3 regions of the Streptomyces sp. 4N124 genome follow, and region 3 is predicted to be linked to each of the others. Evidence: riboswitches for the same ligand, from Rfam matches in the RefSeq annotation. Region 3 holds a riboswitch; each other region holds the start of a gene.
What was found. Region 3 has a riboswitch for cobalamin ahead of ACTWQO_RS28705 (cobalamin biosynthesis protein). Riboswitches for the same ligand answer to the same signal wherever they lie in the genome.

Region 1 (4,467 bases), on a different contig from region 3:
ACGGCGGTGGCGTGCGGTCGATCCAGGTCCCCATCCCCGACAACCCCCTCGGGCACACGCTCGTGTACGTCGTCGACACCGACCGCGGACCGGTTCTGATCGACACCGGCTGGGACGACCCGACGTCGTGGGACACGCTCGCCGACGGGCTCGCGGCATGCGGGACTTCACCGGCCGGCATTCACGGCGTGGTCATCACGCATCACCACCCCGACCACCACGGCCTGTCCGCCAAGGTCCGTGAGGCGTCCGGTGCGTGGATCGCGATGCACGAGGCGGACACGGCACTCGTACGACGGGCCCGCTCGACCGGTCCCGGGCGCTGGGCCTCGTACATGACCGGCAAACTCACCGCGGTCGGCGCCCCCGAGGAACACATCGCGCCCCTGCGCACCCCACGCCTCCGCTCCGGCGTCCCCGGCCTCTCCCCCGCCCTGCCCGACCGCGAGATCGTCCCCGGCGAACTCCTCGACCTCCCCGGCCGCCGCCTGCGCGCGATCTGGACGCCGGGCCACACACCGGGCCATGTATGCCTGCACCTGGAAGAGGAACACCCCTCCCAACTCCCGGGCCACGGCCGCCTGTTCTCCGGCGACCACCTGCTCCCCGAGATCACCCCGCACATCGGCCTGTACGAGGATCCCGACGACGCCACCGTCACCGACCCCCTCGGCGACTACCTCGACTCCCTCGAACGCGTGGGCCGCCTGGCCCCCGCCGAGGTCCTCCCCGCCCACCAGCACACCTTCACCGACGCACCCGCCCGCGTACGGGAGTTGCTCACCCACCACGAGGACCGCCTCACCAGCCTCCTCACCCTCCTCGCCGAACCCCTCACCCCCTGGCAACTCGCCGTACGCATGGAGTGGAACCGCCCCTGGGACCAGATCCCGTACGGCTCCAGGAACATCGCCGTGTCGGAGGCGGAGGCCCATCTGCGCAGGCTGGTGAAGCTGGGACGGGCGGAGGCGGTGACGGGGACGGATCCGGTGGCGTATGTGGCGGTGTGAGCTGCCGGCGTGCGTAGGTTTGGTTGATGACCATGGATGACCTTCTGGCTGCCGAGCGCGCCTGTGAACGCCTGATCATCGACTTCGTCCACCGCCTCGACCTCGGTGAACCGTCGTCCGTCGCCGACCTGTTCACCGAGGACGGCAGGTGGGAGTGGCCGGAGGGCGAGCGGCTGATCGAGGGACGGGACGCATTGCGGGAGTACTTCTGCTCCCGCCCCGCCGACCGACTGTCCCGCCGCATGATGACCAACATCCTGGTGACGGTGACCTCCCCGGACGCGGCGACCGCAACCTCGTACTTCACCACCCACCGCATCGACGGCCACAAGGGCGGCATGGCACCGGCGGGTCCCCCGGTCCAGGTCGGCCACTATGAAGACGCCTTCCGCAGGTCCGCCGAAGGCACCTGGCTGCTGGCCTCCCGGACCCTCTTCCTCGCCTTCGCCGGGCCGACGCCTAGAGCATGAGCGACCGGATCAACGCCTCTGCGTCGCCGAGGAGTTCGACCTCCCGAAGGCTCATCGTCGGGTTGGCCGCGCGCCGTCGCCGGGCCTCTGTCAGGGCGTCCTCCGTGAGGTGGGAGGGGTCGGTGAGGAGGGCGGTGAGCAGGGTGGTGGCGGGGGCGGCGAGGGGGGTGTCGGCGACGGCGACCTGGGCGAGGATCGTCGACGAGATGGCCCAGTCCAGCGCCGGGTCGCCCTCCTCCGTGTTGGTCCAGTCGATCACTCGGGGGCCGTCGGCGGTGAGGATGACGTTCTCGGGGTGCAGGTCGAGGTGGAGGATGCGGGCCGTCTCGGAGCGGCGGGCGGGGATGGTGTGCAGGTCGCGGAGGAGGCGGGCGAGGATTGCGCCGGCCTGCTCCGGACCCAGCGAACCGGCGACGCACGCCTCCAGCATCGTCGGGCCCGACAGGCGTTCCATCACCAGGTCGGTACGTGAGGAGTCGGACAGGCGCACCTGCGGGACCGGGTAGCCGTACGCGCGCACGTGCTCCATCACGGCGCCCTCGGCCGCCGCGTTCCCCCACCCCTGCCGGCTGCGGCGCAGGACCCACGCCGCGTCGATCTCGTACACGTCGGCGTCACGGCCGGAGCCGAGCAGTCTCCCCGGTGGCTGCATGCGCCGAACCTAGCCCGGCGCACAGCCGCCCCTCAGCCGTTCGCGTACGGGCCGGTAGAGTGGGCAGGTCGTCATCACACCCGTACGGGGGGAAGCCGGTGCAAATCCGGCGCTGACCCGCAACCGTGAACCGGTCGTCGAAAGCCGGTGAGCCGGACTGCCCCGTGCGGATCGTGACCGGCTCAGGTGTACCGGCAACCGGCCGGTGCACGGCACCGTCGAGGTATACGGAGCCGAGCCGCCCGGGGTGTCCCGTGCTGCCCGGCTCCCTGCAGGGAGAGGCACCCGCCGATCATGAACGTCCGCCGCAGCGCCGCGGTCCTGGCCGCCCTCGTCGCGATCGGCGCGGCCACGCCCGCCGTCGCCGCCCCGTCCCCCTCCCCGTCGGCAGCGGTACCGGACGGGCTGTACGGCAGCACCGACCCGACGTACGACGGTGTCTGGCGCCAGTCACTGGCCCTGATCGCGCAGATCAAGTCGGACGTGAAGCCCGCGGCCCAGGCCATCGACTGGCTGCTCGGGCAGCAGTGCGAGAACGGGGCGTTCGCGGCCTTCCGCGCCGAGCCCGCCAAGGCCTGTGACGCCAAGGTCATGGTCGACACCAACAGCACGGCCGCCGCGGCCCAGGCCCTGTCCCTGGCCGGTGACGGCGATCACATGGACGTCGCCGTGAAGGCGGCGCAGTGGCTGAAGTCCGTGCAGAACAAGGACGGCGGCTGGGGCTACACCCCCGGCGGACCCAGCGACGCCAACTCGACCTCCGTCGCCATCGGCGCCCTCAACGCCACCGGCCAGGACCCCGATACCGCGGTGACCGGCGGCAAGTCGCCCTACGACGCCCTGCGCGAGCTGGCCCTGCCGTGCGCCGACGGCGGCGCCTTCGCCTACCAGCCGGACAAGAAGGGCAAGCTGACCGCCAACGCGGATGCGACGGCGGCGGCCGTGGTCGGCATGAAGGGCATGAGCATGGAGTCGGCGAAGACCGCCGCCGACACGGACCTCACCTGCGCCGACGCCACCCGACCCACCCCGGACCAGGCCGCCGCCAACGGCGCGTCCTACCTGGCCGAGACGGTACGCAAGGACGGCTACCTGAAGTCCGCGCTCGCCGGCGCCGAGGACCAGCCCGACTACGGCAACACCGCGGACGCGGTCGTCGCCCTCGCCGTGACGGGCGGCCCGAAGGCGGCGCAGAAGCCGCTGACCTGGCTCAAGCAGAACTCCGCGGCCTGGGCCAAGCAGAACGGCCCCGCCGCCTACGCCCAGCTGATCCTCGCCGCCCACGCCACAGGCACCGACCCCCGCGACTTCGGCGGCACGGACCTGGTCAAGCAGCTCAACGCGACGGGCCCGGCCCCGCAGACCACCGACCAGGCCGCCGCGCCCGCCGAGGAGAGCGACGACGACTCCTCCTCCAACGTCTGGTGGATCGTCGGCGTCGGTCTCGTCGCCGGTATCGGCATCGGCTTCCTGCTCAGCGGCCGCACCAAGAGGCAGCAGCGGTGAGGCTCCGCCGTGCCGCGGCCCTGCTGCTGACGTTGCTCGTCCTGGCCCTGGGCACCGGGCAGGCGCAAGCCGTCGGCTACCGCTACTGGTCGTTCTGGGACCGGGACGGAAACACGTGGACGTACGCCACGCAGGGCCCGTCCACCGCAGTCCCCTCCGACGGCGACGTCCAGGGCTTCCGCTTCGCCGTGAGCGAGGACTCGGCAGACGCGACCAAGCCCCGCGGCACCGCCGACTTCGCCTCGATCTGCGCCAACACCCCACCGAAGGACGGCAAGAAGCGGATCGCCCTGGTCCTCGACTTCGGTACGGCGACGGACGCGCCCCGACGAGAAACCCCACCACAGCCCCGTAGGGCTTGCGCGGTGGTCTCCCCCGACGCCACCACCGCCGAGGCCCTGGCCACGGTCGCCAAACCCCTCCGCTACAACACCAACGCCCTCCTCTGCGCCATCGCGGGCTATCCGAAGACGGGGTGCGGGGAGCCGGTGACGAGGGAGAACAACAGCACCTCGAAACCGACAGAGACAGAGGGCAAGGCAGAGGGCAAGAAGGACGGCGGTCCGTCGGTGGGACTGCTGGCGGGCGCGGGGGTGGTGGCCTTGCTGGGCGCAGCGGCGGTGTGGCAAGCAAGGCGGCGCCGGAATGGCTAGTCGCCAATCTGCGGAGCCTGCGGGCAGTCGTGCCGCTGGGGCGGCACGGGTGGGCGCAGGCGGCACCCGGCCAGCGCCGGTAAGCGAACCCACCCCCCGCCACCGACCCCGCCCCCAACTCCACCCCGGCGCCTGGTGGCTCTGGTCCCTCTCCCTCGGCACCGCCGCCACCCGCA
Region 2 (4,467 bases), on a different contig from region 3:
GAGTCCTTGAGGTCGTGCATCACGTTGCTGCCGCCGGCCTCGCTGATGATCTGGTCGGGCGCGGCGTAGCGGCCGGAGGTGAAGGGCTGGTCCTCGCCGCTGTCGTAGAGGAAGACCTTGGGGGAATCGGACGGAGCCTTGGCCTTCACCTCCGCCACCTCGCGTTTGAAGCCGGAGATCAGCGCCGCCGCCCGCTTCTCCACGCCGAACAGCTTGCCCAGGTTGGTGAGGTCCTCGTACAGCGCGTCCAGCGGCGGCATGATGCCCCGCGAGGTCTCCGTACGGCCGTTGCGGCAGGACTCGGTGAGGATGTACGAGGAGATGCCGAGCTTGCGCAGGGCGTCCGGGGTGAAGTCGCTGTCCTCGCGGAAGCCGTAGTTCCAGCCGGCGAAGACCCAGTCGGCGCGGGCGTCGAGGACGTTCTCCTTGGTGAGCTGGTCCTTCGACAGCCACTTCACCTTGTCGTAGCCGTCCTTCCACGGCACCGCGTCCAGGTCTCCCTTGTCGTCGGGCATCGCGAACCCGGCCATCCGGTCCTCCAGGCCGAGCGCGAACATCAGCTCGGTGATCCCGACATCGTTGGTGACGACCCGCTCCGGGACCCTGTGGTATGTCACATTGCGCCCGCAGTTGGTGAGGGTGACGGACGCCGCGGCCTTCGAGTCCGGCGAGGGCTCGACCTCGGCACCGCAGCCCGTGGCGAGGGCGGCGAGGCAGAGAGTGGCGGCAACAACGGGCTTACGCATGCGGGGAGTTCCTTAATCCGACGGCGGGAGAAGGTCGAAGAGCAACTGCACGGCACCCGTCTCCGGATGCCGGACGGGATGCGCGCGCACGCCGAACACCTCGGCGAGCAGGTCCGGGCGCAGGACGTCGTGCGGCGGCCCGGCTGCGACGATCCGGCCCGCCGAGACGACGTACAGCAGATCGCAGTGCGCGGCGGCCAGGTTGAGGTCGTGCAGCGCGGCCAGCACCGTCAGGCCGCTTGCCCGGACCAGGGACAGCACGTCCAACTGGTGGGCGATGTCGAGGTGGTTGGTCGGTTCGTCAAGGACCAGCACCTGGGGGCGCTGGGCCAACGCCCGTGCGATGAGCACGCGTTGCCGCTCCCCGCCCGACAGGGCCAGGAAGCCACGGTCGGCCAGATGGTCCACGCCGGTGGACCGCATCGCCTCCGCGCAGATCGCCCGGTCCTCGGCCGCCGTACGGTCCCGGTGCGGCAGCCGCCCCATCCCGACCACCTCGGCGACGGTGAAGTCGAACTCCGAGGACGACTCCTGCGGCAGCGCGGCGAGGCGCCGCGCGGCGGCGCGAGGATCCAGCGTGTGTACGTCGTCCCCGTCCAGCCGTACGACCCCGGCAGCCGGCCGCAGCGCCCGGTACACGCACCTCAGCAGCGTCGACTTCCCGCTCCCATTGGGCCCGACGAGCCCCACGAACGCCCCGCTGTCCACGGTGAGCTTGATCTCGTCGACGAGCCGCTTCCCGGCCGCCTCGACCGTCACGCCCTCCACATCGAGCCGCATCAGCGCCCCCCGAACGCATAGCCGCCGCGCCGCATCAGCAGCAGGAAGGCCGGGACGCCGACCACCGCAGTGATCACCCCGACCGGCAATTCCGCGGGCGCCAGCAGCAGCCGGGACAGCACATCCGCCCACACCAGCAGTACGGCCCCGGCGAGCGGCGCGACGGCCAGCACCCGCCGGTGATCAGCGCCCACCAGCATCCGTACGACATGCGGCACCATCAGCCCGACGAACCCGATCGCCCCGCTGACCGCCACCACGGTCCCGGTCACAGCCGCCGTGACGAGGAACAACTCCCGCCGCAACCGCCCGGGCTGCACGCCCAGCGTCGCCGACGTCTCGTCCCCCATCGCCAGCGCGTTCAGGGCCTCCGCCCGCCACCGCAGCCACACCCACCCGGCGACGACGGTCACGGCGGCGATCGGCACCCGTGGCCACGTCGCCCCGCCCAGACTCCCCAGCAGCCACATCATCGCCGACCGGGCCGCCTCGCCCCTGGCCGCGCCGAACACCATCACGGTGGTCAGCGCCTCGAAGCCGTACGCCAGCGCCGTCCCGGTCAGGATCAGCCGCAGCGGCGTCAGCCCGTGCGTCGCGGAACGGGCGACGGCGTACACGATCGCCATCGCGACCAGCGCCGAGCAGAACGCCGACACCGACAGCGCCCACACCCCGAGCCCCGCGAACGCCCCGAGCAGGATGACCGCGTTGGCCCCCACAGCGGCACCGGACGAGATCCCCAGCACGAACGGATCGGCCAGCGCATTGCGCACCATCGCCTGCACGGCCACCCCGACCGTCGCGAGCCCCGCCCCCACGACTGCGGCGAGCACGACACGCGGCAGCCGGATCTCCCAGACGATCGTGTACGACGCCACGTCCGCGGCGTGGATGGTTCCGCCGGTGAACCCGGCCCCGAGGAAACGGATGACGTCGCCCCAGCCGACTCCGGCGGCCCCCAGCCCGACGCCGGCGACAAGGGAGACGAGGAGCAGGATCGCGAGGGCAGCAACCAACAGCGGCACAGGTGTTCGGCCTGGAGAGGGGCGCACGCTCGGCGGTCCTTCGCCTCGGCTCGCAGTCCTCGGCGAGCGGTCAATGGGCTGGCAAACCGCCTGCGGGTAATCGGGCTTGCGCGTCGGCCCCAGGGGGCCACGCACACACCGTTGCGGGTCAGCGCCGGACTCTCACCGGACTTCCCCCGCAGGAGGCTCGGGGAGACTAGCAGGCGCGGATGAAAGCCGCCCAGGCGGTGGCGCCGAGGAGGATGACGGGGCCGTCGGCGACTTTGCTGTCGCGGACCGGTACGACGCCGGGGATTTCGTCGCCAACCTCGACGCAGTCGCCGCCTTGGCCGTTGCTGTAGCTGCTCTTGCGCCAGTGGGCGTTGCTCAGGTCGTACTCGCGCATCGTCTGAAGTCCTCAGCCGCCGATTCGAGCAGGGCCAGGGACGCCGACGGCGACAGTGCGGCGCCCCTGAGCAGATCGTATGTGCGCTGGGTGCGCTTCACCATGGCCGGGTCGTCGATGAGCGTTCCCGAATACTCCGTCTCTGTATAGGCGACCGGCGGTGCGTCCTCGAACTCCATGAGCTTCAGGGACCCGCCCATCGACGCATGCGCTCCAGCCGCGAACGGCACAACAGTCACCCACACCTTGCGCTCGCGCATCAGTGCCGCGATGTGCTCCAGTTGCTTGGCCATGGCCTCCGGGCCGCCCACCGGGCTGCGCAGCACGCCCTCATGCAGGATCACCCAATACTCCGGCCTTGTAGCGTCCTTGAGGATGTGCTGGCGCTCCAGGCGGGCCGTAACTTTCTCCTCCACGTACTCGTCGGTGACGAACGGGTTGGCCGCGATGGTGACCGCCCGCGCGTAGGCGGCCGTCTGCAACAGGCCCGGCACCACAGTGGGCGCGAACTCCGCAATCTTCGTTGCCGTCCGTTCCAGTTCCACGACGGCCGCAAAGTAATCGGCATACCGTTTGTCGTCGATGAGCTTCCGCCACGCCCGCTCGAAAATACCGTCGGTTTGCAGTACCTCATCAATCCGCTGGGCGATATCCAACTGCGGCTTTCGAATCGCCTGCTCGAACTGCCCGATATAGGCGCCCGAGACGAAGACGCGCGCCCCCAACTCGACCTGAGTGAGCCCCCTGTCCTCCCGGTGCCGCTTCAGTTCCGTGCCGAAGAACTCCCATGCCGCCTGACGTGAACCGTTGGCCACAGTTCAACCCCCTTGTACTGCCCCGCACTTGTAGAGCACAGACTCCTGCCGAGTGTAGATGTGGTGCGCCACCCTTGAGTTGCGAAGCGTAAAACCCGAAAAGGGAGGGGAACCACGTGAAGGCACAGCACTCGGCGCTCTGCGTCGAAGAGGCGGAGGAAGCAGTGAAGGAATTGCGGGCAGCATTGAAAAACGCAGGAATCATTCTGCCGTCCCTGCGGATCGACCCGGCAAGTCTCGCGCGGGAGGCGCCCTGTCCGCTCGTCGAATTGGGCCGCTGTTCCGTGGAGGCCGCGCAGCGACTCACGGCGGTTCTGCGGTGAGGCCGCCGGTCGGGTCGTATGTCGTGGACACCCGCAACGGGAGGCTCGGCATCGTCATGGGGCATGAGGGGCCCTATGTCCAGCTGAGACCGTACGGCGGCGGCAGGGAGTGGGACGCGGAGCCGGGCGCGGTGCGCCGGGCCACCCCGGCCGAGCGGCTCAGCGCGGCGACGGCGTACGCCAACGCCCGCAGTCGGGGTGAGGTGCCTTGACGGCGTGAATTAGGGTGCACCGCCATGGCGATATGGGACCGGCTCAAGCCGAAGGCGGAGCGCAAGTACCCCGTTCCGCTCACCATGCATCAGTTGTGGATGGTCTCGCTGAGCGCGCCGGTGAGCCGGGACCGGGACGCCTCGCGGACGACTCTGTATCCGTTCAAGCGGATCGAAGACG
Region 3 (4,467 bases):
GTGCTGTTCGATCAGATCGCCGAGCCGGTCGAGCTGCTCCTCGCGCAGCGCGGCGAACGAAGTGTCGGGGGCCGGTACGAAACGGCGGCCCGCGGCGGCGGCCACCTCACGCAGGAAGGCCCGCCGGAAACCGTCCGACTCCAACGAGCCGTGCCAGTGCGTACCCCAGGTCTGGCCGACCCGGCAGCCGTCCAAGAAGGGTTCCCCGCCGCCGACTTCGGCGACCCCGTGGTGGATCTCGTACCCCTCGACGCGCTCGCCGAGAGCCTCACCGGCGGGCCGGGTGAGGGTCTTCTCCCGCGCGAACCGCACGCGGACGGGCAGCACCCCGAGGCCCTCGACCTGCCCGCGCCGGCTCTCGACCTCGTCCTCGATGTGCTCGCCGAGGACCTGGAATCCACCGCAGATACCGAGGATGGGCCGCTGCTCGGCGGACCTCCGCACGAGGGCGTCCGCGAGGCCCCGCTCCCGCAGCCACTCCAGCGCGCGGACGGTCCCCCGGGTACCCGGGATCACCACCAGGTCCGCGTCCGCCAGCTCCTCCGGCCGGTCCACGAACCGCACCACGACGCCGGGTTCGGCGGCGAGGGCGTCGACGTCGGTGAAGTTGGACATGAGCGGGACGGCGCAGACGGCGACCCGCAGCACGTCAGCGCCGACGGGGGAGGAGACCGTGGACTCCCTCACCGCCCCCCGCAGAGAGACCCGCAGCCCGTCCTCCTCATCGATCCCGAGGCCGTGCCGGAAGGGCAGGACGCCGTACGTCCGCCGCCCCGTGAGGTCGTGCAGCATGTCGAGGCCGGGCTCCAACAGGCTGACGTCGCCCCGGAACTTGTTGACGAGGAACCCGGCGACGAGTGCCTGGTCCTCGGGCGAAAGCAGCGCCACGGTCCCGAAGAAGGAGGCGAAGACACCACCGCGGTCGATGTCACCCACCACAAGCACAGGCAGCCCGGCATTACGGGCGATGCCCATGTTGACGATGTCGGTCCGCCGCAGATTGATCTCGGCCGGAGAGCCGGCCCCCTCACAGATCACCGCGTCATACGTGCCCCGCAACTCGGCAAGACAGTCGAGCACGGTACCGAGCAGCCGCTCCTGCCGCCCCCCGTGATACCCCCGCGCACTCAGCTCCCCCACGGGCTTCCCCATGAGCACGACCTGACTGCTCTGTTCGCCACCGGGCTTGAGCAGCACGGGATTCATCAACGCGGTCGGCTCGACGCGACAGGCCTGCGCCTGCATGGCCTGCGCCCGCCCGATCTCCGCGCCCTCCCGGGTCACGAACGAATTGAGGGACATGTTCTGCGCCTTGAACGGCGCGACCTTGACCCCCTGCCGCACCAACCACCGGCAGATCCCGGCGGTGACGACGCTCTTGCCGGCGTCGGAGGTGGTGCCGGCGACGAGGAGTCCACCGCCTGTCATGAGGTACGCCCCTTCACGATGCGGCGCGCGGCGACACAGACGCCGAGCGCGAGCCAGCCGACGCGCCTGGACAGCCGTACGGCCGCTTCGATGTCCTGCGTACCGACGGTGCGCCCGGCCCCGTTCAGCACGGGCCGGTGCTCGACCCGTCCGCCGTACGACAGGGTCCCGCCCAGCCGCACGCCGAGCGCCCCCGCGAACGAGGCCTCCACGGGCCCGGCGTTGGGGCTGGGGTGCTGGGCGGCATCGGCACGCCAGGCTCGTACGGCTGCACGGGGGTCACCGCCGGCGACGGTGGCGAGTACGGCGGTCAGCCGCGATCCCGGCCACCCCGCCACGTCGTCGAGCCGGGCCGAAGCCCAGCCGTACCGCCGGTACTTGGGCGACTTGTGCCCCACCATGGCGTCGAGCGTGTTCACGGCCCGGAACCCCACGAGCCCGGGAACGCCACCCACAGCGCCCCACACCAGCGCCCCCACGACGGCATCGGAGGTGTTCTCGGCGACGGACTCCACCACGGCCCGGGCGATCCCGTCCGCATCCAGCGCCTGCGGATCCCGCCCGCACAGATGCGGCAGCCGCGCCCGAGCCCCCTCGACGTCCCCAGCCTCCAGCGCACGCCCGATGCCCCGCGCCTCCCGGGCGAGCGAAGTCCCCCCGACGACCGCCCAGGTGGCGGCGCCGGTCAGGGCGGCGGATGCGGTGGGAGACGTACGCACGACACGAGCGGCGAGCGCCCCGACGGCCACGGCGCCACCGGCGCACACGGCGGTGTGCAGCGCGCCCCACCCGCGATGGTCGCGCCACAACACCTTTTCCACGGCCCCGGCGACCCGCCCGAACGCGGCGACCGGATGCCCCCGGCGCGGATCGCCGAGCAGCAGGTCGCCGAGGAGTCCGGCGGCGGCGCCGTACGCGAAGTCGCGATCGGCGGGCATGGAGCTCAGCCGACCGCGGGGTCAGACAGAGACCTGGTACTGAACCTCGAACGGCAGCCGAGCATCGCGATATGTCCTCACTCAGGGTGTCCACGCCCTGGTTCGACGAGACCGGCGGCGAGAGTTCCTGGCTCCCGGGGCTTTCTACCCCGGTGACAGTGGCGGGACCGCGCCGGACTCACACCGGCTTCCTCTTCTGCCGCCGTACATGGCCCCGGCAGTCCACCACGGGGTTGGAAGGGCCGTCAACTTGCCGTTGACCTGCGCGGGGAGAGTGTGCAGAAGCCCACATCGCTACCACGCCGACCGGTGCGCTGTGGGTGACTCGTGGTGCATTCCCCTCGGGCGGGCGGCATTCGATGATCCGGCTTGTGATCACGGAGGGTGAGATTCTGGAATATCACGTACGCGCCATAGGGGGCGCAACGGACGCGGGAGGGGACGCGCGGTGACGTACGTGGGCGAAATGCTGCTGGATGACGGGCAGATCGTGCTGCTGGAGGTGGCGGGCGACGGCCCGGCCGGAGTGCAGCGGGTGTCCCGTGGCGGAGTGGTCGCCGGCGCGGCCGAAACTCTCCAGCAGGCGCTGGGCCGGGTACGTCCTGCCCTCGGCGCCGTACTGGACGGTGCGCAGGGGCTGCCGAGACCGCCCGGCTCGGTGACCGTGGAGTTCGGGATCACGCTCAGCGCCGAGGCGGGGGTCGTGGTGGCACGGGGCTCCACCGAGGCGCACTTCACGGTCACCATGGAATGGCCGAATCCGGACCGAACCGACATCCCGGGGCAGCGTGATGATGACGCTGCCGTCTGACGACGAACTCACGCGGGGGATCGCACGGTTCTGGAACGGCGACGGAGAGGTCACGGGCAGCGGTTTCCTGATCGCCGAGCGGACGCTGTGCACCTGCGCCCATGTGGTGGCGAACGCGCTGGGCACGTCCGACACCGATCCGGCCCCGCCCGCCGCACCGGTGACCCTCGACTTCCCCTTGCTGACCCCGCCCTCGGCCCGGCTGACGGCGACGGTGACGCACTGGCGGCCGGTCGCCGGGGACGGCGGGGGTGACATCGCGCTACTGGCCTTGGAGGCCATCGTCCCCGGAACCACTCCGGTGCGTTTCGCGGGCGGTACGGCGGTCTGGGACCACCGGTTCCGAGTGCTGGGCTTCCCCTTGCGCTCCGACGACCATGGCCTATGGGCGCACGGCCGGCTCCGGGCTCCCGTCGGCAGGGGCTGGACCTCCATGGAGCCCACCGAGTCCCGTCGCGGGCTGCCCGTCGGACAGGGCTTCAGCGGGGCGCCGGTCTGGGACATCGAGCAGGGCGGTGTGGTCGGCATGACGGTGGCCGCGGACGTCGGCTCCGGGGCGACGACCGCGTACCTCATCCCCACCGCGCTGCTGCTCGGGCTGGAACCTGCGCACCTGGCCTGTCCCTTCCGGGGCCTCGAATCCTTCCGGGAGGAGGACGCGGGGGTGTTCTTCGCCCGGCGGGCGGAGAGCGAACGGATCGCCGAGGCCCTCCGCGCGCACCCCTTCGTTCCCGTGGCCGGGGCATCGGGGGTGGGGAAGTCGTCGTTGGTCCGGGCGGGGGTGCTCCCCCTGCTCAGGTCCGCCGGCCACACGGTGACGGACTTCGCGGGCCAGCCGGACACGGATCCCGTGCGGACTCTGGCAGAGGCGGTCGGTGGGCAGTTCCCACCGGCACGCGACCTGGCACAACGGCTGGGCCGCGATCCGGAAACGGCCACCCTGCTCGGTGCGCGGATCCTCGAACTGGCCGGGACGGCAGGCCATGTCATCCTCCTCGACCAGTTCGAGGAGACGGTGGGGGCGCGTCCCTCCGACGCCCGCGCCCTGCTCGATGTGCTGCTGCCGATGGCCCGCGCCGCACACCCGGCGGGGCGCCGCCTCCGCGTCCTGGCCACCCTGCGCTCCGCTTCTCTCGAGGAACTCGTCACCGGTGGACACGCCGAGGCGCTCAGCGGCACGGTCCAGATGGTTGCGCCGATGACCCCGGCCCAGTTGGACGAGGTGGTCCGCCGCCCCATCGACGCCATCCCGGGCGTGGAGTTCGAACCGGGCCTGCCGGAACTGCTCGT

Region 1: linked by a shared signal. The riboswitch ahead of ACTWQO_RS39105 (prenyltransferase/squalene oxidase repeat-containing protein) and the one ahead of ACTWQO_RS28705 (cobalamin biosynthesis protein) in region 3 are both predicted to bind cobalamin.
Region 2: linked by a shared signal. The riboswitch ahead of ACTWQO_RS38005 (FecCD family ABC transporter permease) and the one ahead of ACTWQO_RS28705 (cobalamin biosynthesis protein) in region 3 are both predicted to bind cobalamin.

The regions. Positions count from the first base shown of each region.
Region 1 is NZ_JBQQBS010000058.1:59,384-63,850, reverse strand. It holds gene ACTWQO_RS39120 (MBL fold metallo-hydrolase) at 1-1,010, shown strand, start outside; gene ACTWQO_RS39115 (nuclear transport factor 2 family protein) at 1,037-1,480, shown strand; gene ACTWQO_RS39110 (phosphotransferase) at 1,470-2,132, opposite strand; cobalamin riboswitch at 2,181-2,307, shown strand; gene ACTWQO_RS39105 (prenyltransferase/squalene oxidase repeat-containing protein) at 2,427-3,638, shown strand; gene ACTWQO_RS39100 (SCO2322 family protein) at 3,635-4,291, shown strand; gene ACTWQO_RS39095 (energy-coupling factor transporter transmembrane component T) at 4,341-4,467, shown strand, end outside.
Region 2 is NZ_JBQQBS010000055.1:31,465-35,931, forward strand. It holds gene ACTWQO_RS37995 (ABC transporter substrate-binding protein) at 1-746, opposite strand, end outside; gene ACTWQO_RS38000 (ABC transporter ATP-binding protein) at 759-1,526, opposite strand; gene ACTWQO_RS38005 (FecCD family ABC transporter permease) at 1,526-2,578, opposite strand; cobalamin riboswitch at 2,626-2,750, opposite strand; gene ACTWQO_RS38010 (DUF397 domain-containing protein) at 2,748-2,936, opposite strand; gene ACTWQO_RS38015 (helix-turn-helix domain-containing protein) at 2,918-3,751, opposite strand; gene ACTWQO_RS38020 (hypothetical protein) at 3,868-4,074, shown strand; gene ACTWQO_RS38025 (hypothetical protein) at 4,071-4,286, shown strand; gene ACTWQO_RS38030 (DUF1266 domain-containing protein) at 4,311-4,467, shown strand, end outside.
Region 3 is NZ_JBQQBS010000032.1:77,103-81,569, forward strand. It holds gene ACTWQO_RS28700 (cobyric acid synthase) at 1-1,428, opposite strand, end outside; gene ACTWQO_RS28705 (cobalamin biosynthesis protein) at 1,425-2,366, opposite strand; cobalamin riboswitch at 2,469-2,608, opposite strand; gene ACTWQO_RS28710 (CU044_2847 family protein) at 2,815-3,177, shown strand; gene ACTWQO_RS28715 (nSTAND1 domain-containing NTPase) at 3,161-4,467, shown strand, end outside.